DNA from 4 places in the Bacillus sp. DX3.1 genome. Region 2 is predicted to be linked to each of the others. Evidence: predicted binding sites of a transcription regulator. Region 2 holds the regulator's gene; each other region holds the start of a gene.
What was found. Region 2 encodes Rex, which represses fermentation and respiration genes when NADH is low (regulators of the CRP and FNR family bind a similar motif). Its sites were predicted from a motif close to TTGTGAAATATTTCACAA; they were not measured.
Positions count from the first base shown of each region.

Region 1: the regulator Rex is predicted to act here: its motif matches at 1,888-1,905, upstream of QRE67_RS15705 (nitrate/nitrite transporter).
Region 3: the regulator Rex is predicted to act here: its motif matches at 1,610-1,627, upstream of QRE67_RS06380 (formate/nitrite transporter family protein).
Region 4: the regulator Rex is predicted to act here: its motif matches at 1,426-1,443, upstream of qoxA (cytochrome aa3 quinol oxidase subunit II).

Region 1 covers NZ_CP128153.1:3,164,864-3,168,071, reverse strand. The annotation lists gene moaA (GTP 3',8-cyclase MoaA) at 305-1,324, opposite strand; gene QRE67_RS15705 (nitrate/nitrite transporter) at 2,161-3,208, shown strand, end outside.
Region 2 covers NZ_CP128153.1:277,337-280,544, forward strand. The annotation lists gene QRE67_RS01550 (ABC-F family ATP-binding cassette domain-containing protein) at 1-724, opposite strand, end outside; gene QRE67_RS01555 (redox-sensing transcriptional repressor Rex) at 907-1,536, shown strand; gene QRE67_RS01560 (YdiK family protein) at 1,564-1,764, opposite strand; gene QRE67_RS01565 (CPBP family intramembrane glutamic endopeptidase) at 1,767-2,510, opposite strand; gene groES (co-chaperone GroES) at 2,924-3,208, shown strand.
Region 3 covers NZ_CP128153.1:1,286,943-1,290,150, reverse strand. The annotation lists gene QRE67_RS06390 (TrkH family potassium uptake protein) at 1-184, shown strand, start outside; gene QRE67_RS06385 (TerC family protein) at 482-1,279, shown strand; gene QRE67_RS06380 (formate/nitrite transporter family protein) at 1,713-2,564, shown strand; gene QRE67_RS06375 (prepilin peptidase) at 2,640-3,208, opposite strand, start outside.
Region 4 covers NZ_CP128153.1:804,753-807,960, forward strand. The annotation lists gene qoxB (cytochrome aa3 quinol oxidase subunit I) at 1-368, opposite strand, end outside; gene qoxA (cytochrome aa3 quinol oxidase subunit II) at 402-1,271, opposite strand; gene QRE67_RS03840 (amino acid permease) at 1,555-2,973, opposite strand.

The DNA.
Region 1 (3,208 bases), 2.3 Mb from region 2:
TAAAACCCTTCTTTTTAGGTGGGAGAGAGCATCCGGCCATGCATAGAAGCGGTGAGATCCTTTTCCTGCCCCATGCCAAGTGAAAACAAAGAGAGAAAACGTTCATCAATACGGTCCGGAATTAGATACAAGGATGTGTTGTCATCCACTCACCAACAAATGATTTTTGGCAAGTGGATGAGACGAATACCAAAGTAAAAGTTGATATGCGAACGGTTCGAGGAATGAATTATCATATATGTAAACAAAAAAACTGATGTGAATGGAGTACCGTCAACATCCTTTACCTGAATCTATTTCCACATTATCCTCCAATATGGGACATTTCAATTTTTTTACGTTCAGTAGAAGATTCGCTTCGTTCAACAGAATAACGATCTTTTCTTCTAAACCATATGTTTTGAAGAAGCTCTGTTAGTTCTTCGTTTGATTGGTTGGATCTTATAAAATCGCGTAATTCATAACCGTTTTCTGCAAATAAGCACGTATACAATGTTCCATTTGCAGAAAGGCGGGCACGAGTACATGTTGAACAGAATGCATTTGAAACAGATGATATGATACCGATTTCAGATTCTGTTCCTACATACCGATAACGAGTAGCTACTTCACCTGTGTAGTTCGGATCAATTGCCTCAACAGGTATTACTTGATGGATGTCTTTAATTATTTGTTCTTTGGGATAAACATCTTTAAGATTCCATTTATTAGTATTCCCAACATCCATATATTCAATAAATCTTAAAATATGGCCTTTTTCAAGAAAATATTTAGCCATTGGAATAATTTCTTGATCATTCATACCACGCTTTACAACCATATTAATTTTCACTTTTAAACCAGCTGCAGCTGCTGCATCAATTCCATCCAGCACAGTTTTTACAGTAACTCCTCGACCATTTATACTTCCAAATACTTCGTCGTTTAACGAATCTAGACTAATGGATACACGTTTTAATCCGGACTCTTTTAATGCATATGCATGTTTAGACAGAAAGTAACCATTTGTTGTCATGCTAATATCTTTCACGCCGTTAATTTGATTTATTTTTTTAATAAGTTCAGGTAAATCCTTTCTCATTAGTGGTTCACCACCTGTAATTCTAATTTTTTGTACGCCCAGAGAATGAACGAAAATTTTTGTGAGGCGCTCTATTTCCTCATATGATAGAAGTTCGTCTTTATTTAAAAAAGGGTAATCTGTTCCAAATATCTCTGCTGGCATACAATACGTACAGCGAAAGTTACATTTGTCTGTAACAGAAATTCGTAAATCACGAAGGGGACGGTTAAAGTGATCATATACCGTCTTATTTAATTTCAATAAAAACCTCTCCCTTTAAAGCTTAATATTTATAACCATTTCAGGGCGCGAATAAACATTAGATGAAATTCTCTGTATAAATCCTACTATTGTAATTAGATCATCGAAAGTCTAATTGATGTAGATTTAGAAAGTACAATGTTAATTTCAATTTTAACTGCCTTACTAATACCTTTGGTGAGACTATTTCACTAAAAACAATGATTTTTCACGAATTAGAATTTTGTTTGATTAACGATAATTTCATCTGATGTACATAGGGCAATATTACGCACGCTACTTGTTTCATGAGATAAGTGCATTGGAAAGGGGGAGTGTTAGCTTGGTAGTCAATGTTTTAGTTGCGTGAACATCATTATGAGAATAAAACTGCCTACTTGTACCAAATTATGAATCAATAAAGGGTTTAATAAAATAAGAATGTTGGATCGTTGTAACATTAGCATTTAACTTAACATGAGTATAATTGGATATTCCATTAATATTTAAATGATGAAAGATATTCTTATAAAGTGGGAGGGTTACTGCCTGCGAATAGCGGGATAAATAAATAACATCTGTAGTTGTTAAAAATTCCACTATTATTTCTTTAAAGTGGATAGGTATACAGACCATGGTAGCAATGTTCTGTTAATTTATAAAAAAATTACAATTCATCAACTTTCATATTCTATATGTATTGTGATGAAGTATAGGATATTCGCTTCTTTATCAAGAATTCATATCTTCTTAAAGAATACAGAGATTGAATTAATTAAGGAATAAATCTTCGATGTTGCCAAAAACTAAATACAATCCACAGTAAAGGGTCTCTTTGAAAGGAGAAAATTTATAAGATGAATAAAAAAAAATGGCAATTGCCTCTTCAAGCCTCTAGTCTCATTGTTGGATTTATGGTTTGGGTATTAATCTCTTCCTTAATGCCAAATATAAAAAAGGATATTACATTATCTGATAATGAAGTTGCATTGGTTACGGCAGTCCCTGTGATATTAGGATCTTTAATGAGGATTCTATTGGGATATTGGACAAATCGTTTTGGAGCAAGAATCAATTTTGTCCTTAGTTTTTTACTATTACTCTTCCCAGTTTTTTATATTAGCATTTCTGATTCACTTGCTGATCTAGTTATTGGCGGTTTGGTACTTGGAATTGGTGGTGCAACCTTCTCGATAGGTGTAACTTCACTTCCAAAATATTATCCAAAAGAAAGACATGGGTTTATTAATGGAATTTATGGTGCTGGAAATATTGGTACAGCAATTACTTCATTTGCAGCTCCGATATTAGCAAATTCAATTGGTTGGGTTACAACTGTAAGACTTTTTCTAATACCTCTTCTTATTTTTGCTATTTTAAATTTTTTTCTTGGTGATTCAAAAGAACCTAGAGAAAACACTCCTTTAGGAAAGCAAATTAAGGCTGTCTATCGAAACGAAAAACTTTGGTTTTTAAGTTTCTTTTACTTTATTACATTTGGCTCATTTGTTGCCTTTACAGTCTATCTTCCAAATTTTTTAGTTTCAAACTTTCAATTGACTCCAGTAGATGCTGGAATGCGTACAGCTGGTTTTATTACAATCGCAACCTTTTTACGACCAGTAGGTGGTTGGTTAGGTGATAAGTTTAATCCATTTTTCATTTTATTATTTGTTTTTGGTGGATTAACATTTTCTGGTGTGCTCTTATCCTTTTCGCCAACGATTACATTGTATACGATAGGGTGCTTAACTGTTGCTTTCTGTGCTGGGATTGGAAATGGAACAATCTTTAAACTTGTTCCTTATTATTTTTCTAAGCAAGCAGGAATTGTTAACGGAATTGTATCAGCTATGGGAGGAATAGGAGGTTTTTTCCCACCGTTAGTACTATCATTAGTATTTA
Region 2 (3,208 bases):
TACTTTCTTTGTTAGAGATTTCATATACTTGTGTGACAAGTTTGTCTAAAAAGTAGCGATCATGGGAAACAATTAGAATAGCGCCCGGATAGCCTTGTAAGTATTGTTCTAGCCATGTTAGTGTATCAATGTCTAAATGGTTTGTCGGCTCGTCTAAAATAAGCAAGTCTGGTTTTGTTAATAGCAATTTACCAAGAGCTAACCGCGTTTTTTGACCACCGCTTAATGTGGAAATCGTTGTTCCATGCGTTTCTGCTGGAAAACCAAGGCCGCTTAAAATAGAGCGAATATCCGCTTCGTATTGATAACCGCCTTTATCTTTATAATCCAGTTGCAATTGATCATAGTCAGCGAGCAATTTTTCATATGTAGTAGCGTTTGAGAAGTTTTCTTTCTTACCCATTTCTTGCTCTAACCTTCGAAGTTCTTTTTCCATGTGTTGTAGATGCGTAAAGACAGTTAATAATTCATCCCAAATGGTCAATGAAGTTTCTAAACCGGTATTCTGGGCTAAATAACCGATGGAAACGTCTTTTGGTTTTATAATTTCACCATCGTCGTGAGAAAGTTCCCCTGCAATAATTTTTAATAGTGTAGATTTTCCAGCTCCATTTCGGCCGACAAGGGCGATGCGATCTCTTGTTTGTACTTCAAGTTTAATGTTTGCAAGGATTGTTTCGGCACCGTACAATTTAGAAAGTCCGTTTACTTGTAATAAAATCAATTTTTTCACCTCAAATAATTTCTTAACTTTGCCATGTTATATTTCTCAATCATACTAAAAATAGTGTATAGTTTAAAATAAAGAGAGAAGTCTCTCTCTATTATACAAGGAAAGTCTTAAGTGCTAAACTTCTGTATTTGTTCAAATTACATGAACAGAGATAGGAGGAGAGGAGTGGTTTTATGGATCAGCAAAAGATTCCACAGGCGACTGCCAAACGATTGCCTCTATACTATCGATTTATCCAAAACTTATCCCTTTCTGGTAAGCAACGTGTATCATCTGCGGAATTAAGTGAAGCGGTGAAGGTAGACTCCGCAACAATTCGTAGAGATTTTTCATATTTTGGGGCGTTGGGAAAAAAAGGGTACGGCTATAATGTGAATTATTTACTGTCGTTTTTCCGAGAAACGCTTGATCAAGATGATATAACACGTGTAGCACTTATTGGAGTGGGTAATTTAGGGACCGCTTTCTTACATTACAATTTCACGAAAAATAATAATACAAAAATTGAAATGGCTTTTGATGTAAATGAAGAGAAAGTTGGAAAAGAAATCGGAGGAATTCCTGTATATCATTTGGATGAACTTGAAGAACGTTTGAAAGATGATATACAAGTGGCAATATTAACAGTACCTGCTACTGTTGCACAAGCTGTGGCAGATCGATTAGCTCATACAAACGTACATGGAGTTTTGAATTTCACACCAGCACGGTTAAATGTATCAGAGAATATAAGGATTCATCATATTGATTTAGCTGTAGAATTACAAACGCTGGTTTACTTTTTGAAAAATTATCCACAATAAAAACGCAGGGGAAATCCCCCTGCGTTTTTATTGTTCTTTTTTTGTTTTCGTTTTGAATTTTACTAAGATAAGGCGAAGTGCTAAATTAAAATCTATTGTCGCCATACCAGCAAGCAGTAGCGTATAAAAATTCCAGATTGTATCTTCAACATTAATAATTGCTAAGTATGTAAAAATACATCCAAGAAGGAAATACAGTGCTGCCATGAACAATGGTGAGTTCCTCATATTTAAAATCCTCCGATAAATCCTTGCATTTTTTCTGCTTCTTTTATCATTTCTTGTATTTGCTCATTACTTAATGCGACTTGAAATAGTGCAACTAATGTATTCATGGCAACGTGAGCCATGATGGGAACGATAATTCGTTTTGTTTTCACGTATAAGAAGGCGAAAACAAGACCCATAGCAGTGTATACCAATAGGTGCGTAAAATCAAAGTGGATAGCTGCGAATACAAGTGAACTAATGATAGCTGCGATAAAGAAATTAAACCTTTTATACAGTGTGCCAAATAAGATCTTTCTAAAGACAATTTCCTCTAAAATAGGACCTAGTATAGATACAACAATGAGGAACCAAGGAGTGGTCCTTGCTATTTCCATTAAACGCTCTGTATTCTCAGAGCCTGGCTTAATACCTAACAAACGCATTTCGATCGTACCAGCAATCGTTTGAGAAAAGAAAGCTAAAAAGAATCCGATAAAGATCCAACCAATTGTTGCGGGAATACTTGCGCGTTTTGTATCTAAACGGCTTTCGCGAATATCCGTTCTGAGTAACCACAGTACAATGCATAATGCAATGAGAAAGCTAATAATTGCCCAGTGGCCAGTCATAAGTTGTATTTTTTCATCTCGTGTTAAACCGCTATTATTGTACAGTCCGGTTTTTAAAAGTAGCGGTAATCCAATAACACCTGATAATTGCATGAGAATATATGTAACTATAATCCACCAATACTGTTTCTTCAAATTGGTTAACCATCCTTTCTAGCCCTTATGTTATGAAATAAGGCAGGATAACATGTAAACATCCAGCCAGGAGTACAGAATAACCGTGTGTTTTATTATTTTTTTGTAAATCTTTGCTTGAAAATGAAATAGGAAACAGGAAAAAGCTGTATCTATAGAGAAAACAACTTATGGCATCTTTCTTATTGTAACATACGAGAAGCGGAAAAGCCGATGCAATATAAAGTGAGCTAAGGCTCGACTATGTGATAATCATTCGGTAGAAAAAGCCTGTATATTGATTTGCAAAAAATTATGATTTTTTTACTTGCAAAAGAAATTTAGATTATTTATTATTATAAGTGTGTTAGCACTCGGAGCTACTGAGTGCTAATAAAGAAAATTTACATAAAAAAATGAGGAGGTTATTGTTCATGCTAAAGCCATTAGGTGATCGCGTTGTAATTGAGCTTGTTCAAGCAGAAGAAAAAACAGCAAGTGGTATTGTATTACCAGACACTGCAAAAGAAAAACCACAAGAGGGTAAAATCATTGCAGTAGGTACTGGTCGTGTGCTTGAAAATGGTGAGCGTGTTGCTTTAGAGGTAGCAGCAGGCGATCTTATCATCTTCTCAAAATATGCAGGTACTGAAGTGAAATACGAAGGTGCAGACTACTTGATTTTACGTGAAAGTGACATTTTAGCAATTATTGGTTAA
Region 3 (3,208 bases), 1.0 Mb from region 2:
TTCTGCATTTGGGACTGTCGGTCTCAGTATGGGACTTACCCCAAAATTAACAGTGATTGGAAAAATCACAATTATTTTCATGATGTTTTTTGGAAAAATGGGACCTTTAACGTTAGCTTTTTCTTTTGCACGTAAAAAACGAAAAAAGATAAAATACCCAAACGAAGATATTTTAACAGGTTGACAAACATTAACATCATCCATATAATGAGAATACAATAGCATATTTCCAAAGGGGAGTAGCGTCCGAGAACATATTCTCGGAAACAAAGTCGTCATTACGTGGAACATTGTTCCTCCGGCTTTGTTGACATTGTCATTACATATGTCTAGCCAGACCTTTGCCTATCAACGGCAAAGGTCTTTTTGTATGCATCTTCCAAATTATTCCTCCGTTGATAGGCTGGAGTATGGAGAAACTAAACAGTGGGGAAGCTTTCTTCACTTGTTTAGAGTTTATACAAATGAGAGGAGAATGTACATGGATGTATCATTATTATTGGAGTATGGTTGGGTATTACTTATTTTAATTGCACTAGAGGGGATTTTAGCAGCAGATAACGCACTTGTCCTTGCAATTATGGTTAAACACTTACCAGAAGAAAAACGAAAAAAAGCATTATTTTACGGATTAGCAGGAGCTTTCGTCTTCCGCTTTGGATCATTATTTATCATTTCCTTCCTTGTCGATGTATGGCAAGTGCAGGCAATTGGTGCGATTTACCTAATGTTTATCGCTGGTAACCATCTATTCAAAACATACGTGAAAAAGAACGTACCTGAAGAAATGGAAGAAACCGAGGCAAAGAAAAAGCAAGAAAACTTTTGGTGGACTGTATTCAAAGTTGAAGTTGCTGACATTGCATTTGCAGTTGATTCCATTTTAGCAGCTGTCGCATTAGCAGTGACTTTACCAAAAACAAATCTTGGTACAGTTGGTGGACTTGATACAGGACAATTCCTTGTCATTTTAACAGGTGGGATTATCGGATTAGTAATCATGCGATTTGCTGCATCAGCTTTCGTTCAGCTATTAAAACGCAAACCTGGATTAGAAACTGCTGCTTTCTTAATTGTTGGTTGGGTTGGTGTGAAACTTGCAGTTTATACATTAGCACACCCTGCTTTAGGTGTTATTCCACACGGATTCCCAGAATCAGCTCCATGGAAAATCGGATTCTGGATTGTGTTAGTTGGAATTGGTGTAGGTGGTTGGTTCTTATCTAAAGATACAACTGTTCAACATGAGCAAAAGAATTTGGATGAAAAAGCGCTGTAATTACAGCGCTTTTTCTTTTATTCTATATAAATACAAATTAAAAAACCGACATAAACCCCTTCTTTTTAGGTGGGAGAGAGCATCCGACCATGCATAGAAGCGGTCAGATCCTTTTCCTGCCCAGACATAGTGAAAACAAAAAGAGAAAACGAGTGCAGATCACCTTTTATTATCCATAGCCGCGGCTATATGTCGAAAAATCAAAATGGATTTATATACAAGCATAGAAGATAGACTCCTAATCTCTATAACTGCAATACCACCTTATACAAATATCATTTTATTATACAATAAAATGATAACGCTTTCAATGAAACAGGTATGTCCTTTTTGTGAAATATTGCACAAACTTATTGAAAGTAAGAACAAATACGTGTAATTTATTCATATAGAGAAGGTTTTACAGACGATGTACTAAAGGAGCGTATTATTTATGCTAGAACAAGGATTAACTTACGTTGTACAGCTTGCGCAGAAGAAAAAACAAATGTTGGACATAAACCCAATGCAATATTTCATTCGTGCTGCTCTCGCTGGCATCTATATTGGTTTTATTATTGTACTATGTTTCAAATTAGGAAATTTCTTTCACATCGCAAATTCACCTGCAACATATTTAACAGCTTCTATGTTTTTTGGAATTGCACTTGTTTTAATTATATATGGCGGAGCTGAGCTATTTACAGGGAATACAATGTATTTTACAGTCTCAACTTTACGAAAAGAAACAACAATTACCGATACACTTCGCAATTGGGGCGCTTGTTATTTCGGTAACTTAGTGGGAGCAATATTTTTTGCATTACTGTTTTATGCAACTGGTATTTTTGAACAAATTAATAACGACCATCTTTTAAGTGAAGTCGTTGAAATAAAAATGGGTACATCAACAATGCATTTATTTTTCAAAGCAATTTTATGTAACTGGCTCGTTTGTCTTGCTTGTTTCCTTCCTTCTCAAGTAAAAGGAGACACAGCCAAAATACTTGTTATGATGTTTCTAGTCTTTACTTTCTTCTTATCTGGATATGAACATAGCATCGCAAACTTGTCACTATTTGCACTATCTTTAGTATCACCGCATCCTGATACAATTTCTATTGCTGGTGCAATCCATAACTTAATTCCAGTTACAATCGGTAATATTATTGGTGGCTCTGTATTCGTTGGTATGGTCTATCACTATTTAACAAAAACAAATACTGATCCGAAAATTGCGGAAGATAAATTAGAAGTAATTCAACCAGAAGAAATCATTCCTTTACAAGCACATATGAAACATTAGCAAACATTCCAAGGGATTCCTTGGAATGTTTTTAGCTATCGGCACATTTCACTTGTATATGTAATTTCTCCTGCTTCATTTCAATAAATATATCGTCATTAAAGAACAAAACGTTCCCACCGCAATAAACGGCCCAAACGGTAGCGCTTGCCGAAGTGTAATACGCTGTAGCAACATGCCTACTCCAAAAAAACATAGACTCAAACAAGATGCAAAACAAAGAGAAAGAAAAATTGCTTTCGTCCCGATTACAAATCCAAGTAATGCTAGCAGCTTCACATCCCCTCCTCCAAGTCCATTCGGATATACGATTTGAATGGCATATAATACAAGAAATATACTTCCACCACCAAGTAAGCTGTCCCACCACGGATTCAGCGGAATAAAAATACGTTCTATTATAAATAAACAAGAAAAAAAGAGTAACACAACATTTGGAATCACCATATAGAAAAGATCTGTCATGGTGATAATGATGAGTAAAGAAAGTAACGTCCATATGATAATGAGTTGTTTGTCTATCCCAATGATAAGTGCAGAAAAAAGAAATGCTACCCCTGTGATAATCTCAAACACTAAATAAATACGTGGTATTTTCATTTTACAATGGGTGCAACAACCCTTTTGTAAACAAAATGAAATCA
Region 4 (3,208 bases), 530 kb from region 2:
AATGGTATAACGACGTTCATTAATCCTAGAACGAATGGCATCGCCATGAAAAGAATCATAACTGTACCATGTGTTGTAAAGATTCCGTTATAGTGTTCAGCGTTTAAATATGTTGTATCTGGGAATGTTAATTGGGCACGGATCATTAAACCATCCATACCACCACGGAATAACATTATAACCGCAGAGATAATATACATAGTCCCGATTTTTTTATGGTCAACAGTTGTTAACCATTCATCCCAAAGCCATTTCCATTTTTTATACTTTGTCAGTACGAAAAGGATTGCTAATGTCACAAGAACAATAGATGCGTCAGCGCCGTAAATAATCGGATCACCTGTGACAAAAAATTCATCAAGCTTCACTGTGTTCACTCCAATCTGTTGGAATAGTAGCTATTATTTATTTGTGTAGTAGTTATAATCACAATACTCAAGTGATTTCGGATCTACATAACTTAAGTGGTGACTAGAGAATGTCATACGCCCTACTACACCAGGTTTAATAACTTCATTGTATTTTTCTTCTGTCAGTGGTTTAGCAGTTTCTTTTACTTCTTTTACCCACTTGTCATAATTTTCTTGTGTTTTTGCTTCGAGCTCAAACTCCATGTGAGTGAATCCTTCACCAGAGAAGTTTGCACTACGACCAAGATAAGAACCTGGCTTATCAGCTTGTAAATATAAATCCATGATCATGCCATCCATTGTGTATTTCATACCACCAAGTTCTGGAATCCAGAAGGCGTTCATTGGGCCTACAGATGTCAGCTTAAATTGGATTGGTACACCAGCTGGTACGTTCAAATAGTTAACGGTTTCAATTTTTTCCTCTGGGTAACTGAATAACCATTTCCAGTTGGCAGATGTAACATAAATTTCAACTGGTTTAATATTTTTTGATTGCTCTGGCACTTTTTCCGTTGCATATGTTGCTTTTACCGTTGGAATTGCTAGTGCAATAACAATAATGACAGGGAAAATAGTCCAGATAACTTCTAAAAGAGTATTACCGTGTATATCAGGTGGCTCATAGTCCATATTATCTGGTTTTTCACGGTAACGAATCAAAATGATTGTAAACAAAACGAATACGATAACAATGATCGATAGTAGAAGTATGAATGACCAAACAATCAAATCATACTGTTGTTTTGCAACAGGCCCTTGTGGATTTAATACTGCGATTTTCTCACATCCACCGAGGAACAAGAGTAATGATAGCGGAAGAAGTGAAGCCAACTTCCAAGACGCTTTCTTTAGTTGCACGATTGAAAATCTCCTTTCTCCTTGGATTGAAACTATGCCAATAAAACAATATAAACCTATTAATTTATAGAAGGCAATAGTTTTCGCGATATTGTTAAAAATTAGACACAAATGCACACTTTTTACAGTGAATATCATTTGTAACTTGATAACATTGTAAACTATTTTTCATGCTAAATCTTGATTGTAAAAATTTTAAGATAAATAAAGTTATACCAAGATATCCAAAAAATAGAAAAAAGCTATCTTATCATAAGGTAAGATAGCATAATATTACCTATATTCAGTTTACTTCCTGTGTAATAGTTTGTTGCTCTTTAAATGTGACAACTTTTTTATATTTAATTTGATACAAGATGTAACAAATAATCATAAATGGAATCCCACAATAAAGAGCGATACGTTGATCTGGAATAAAGGCTAAACTTACGAATGTAACGAAGTTTAAAGAGAATGCTAAAATTGGAACGATTGGGTATAACGGTGTACGATATTTTAAATCTTTTATATTTCCACCATTCTGAATAAATTCTCTTCGGAAGAAAAATTGTGAAGCTGCAATCGACATCCAAACGACAACAGCTGCCATTGCAGCGATAGATGTTAATACTAAAAAGACAGTATCAGCTGCAAATATACTCGTTAAAAGTGAAAGGCTTGCAAATATAAGGCTGAAAATTAAAGCGTTTAATGGTACACCCTTTTTCGTTAGTTTTGCAAATCTAGGGCTAGCCATTCCTTGTTTCGACATGGCCCAAAGCATACGTGAATTGGCATATAATCCTGAGTTTGCTACAGATAGTACAGCAGTAATGATAACAAAGTTCATAATGTCTGCTGCATATGGAATGCCAACTGTATCAAAGACAAGCACGAATGGACTTTCTACAAGGTTGGCTTCTTGCCATGGAAGCAAGCCAACAACTACTGCAATTGCTAATACGAAAAAGAATAGAGTACGCCAAATTGTATTTTTAATTGCTTTAGGAATTGTTTTTTCTGGTTGTTCACTTTCACCCGAAGCAATCCCAATTAATTCGGTTCCTTGGAATGAAAAATTCACGGTAATCATTGTAAAAAGAACAGCTAATAGGCCGTTTGGAAATAACCCGCCATTTTCTGTGAAGTTATGAAGCATTGGTGCGGGTTTTCCATTGAAATCTAGGAAACCAAACATAGCGGCGCCTCCCAGTATGATGAAGACAACAATTGTTGAGACTTTTACACTGGCAAACCAAAATTCTGCTTCTGCGTAGGCCTTTGCTGATAAAGCGTTTACGATGAAGAGGATTGCTGCAAACGTAACACACCAAATCCATGAAGAAACATCTGGAAACCAGCGTTTCATTAAAATACTAACGGTTGTGAGTTCAACACCGACTGTAACAGCCCAGTTCAACCAATACATCCAACCGACAACAAATCCAAAACCAGGTGAAATAAATCGGCTTGCATAGCTTTGAAATGAACCTGCCTCTGGCATAGCAACGGATAGTTCACCAAGACAGAGCATCGTTAAATACATAACAAAACCACCAACTAAGAAAGCGAGAATGGCCCCACCAGGACCAGCGTTGTGAACAATTTGTCCTGATCCCATAAATAGCCCAGTGCCAATGACACCACCAAGTGCAATCATAAAGAGATGTCTACTTTGCATCGTACGTTTTAATTCAGTTTGCTGATTTTCTGTTTGATTCATATTCCCTTCACCCCATATTTTTTATGTTGTTTGTTTTGCTCGATGGACAAAATAACTTATCGAGCTTGCGTCATTTCACTAATCATCAGTGGGGGATGAAAAACTTACTGATAGAAGTTTTACTTTATTTGACCCTAATAAGTAATATGAGATGCACATTTATTAGTGGCAATAAGAAAACAACTATGATTAGTTTCACTTGATTAAGTATTTCGAGCATGTAAGAAATAATTTT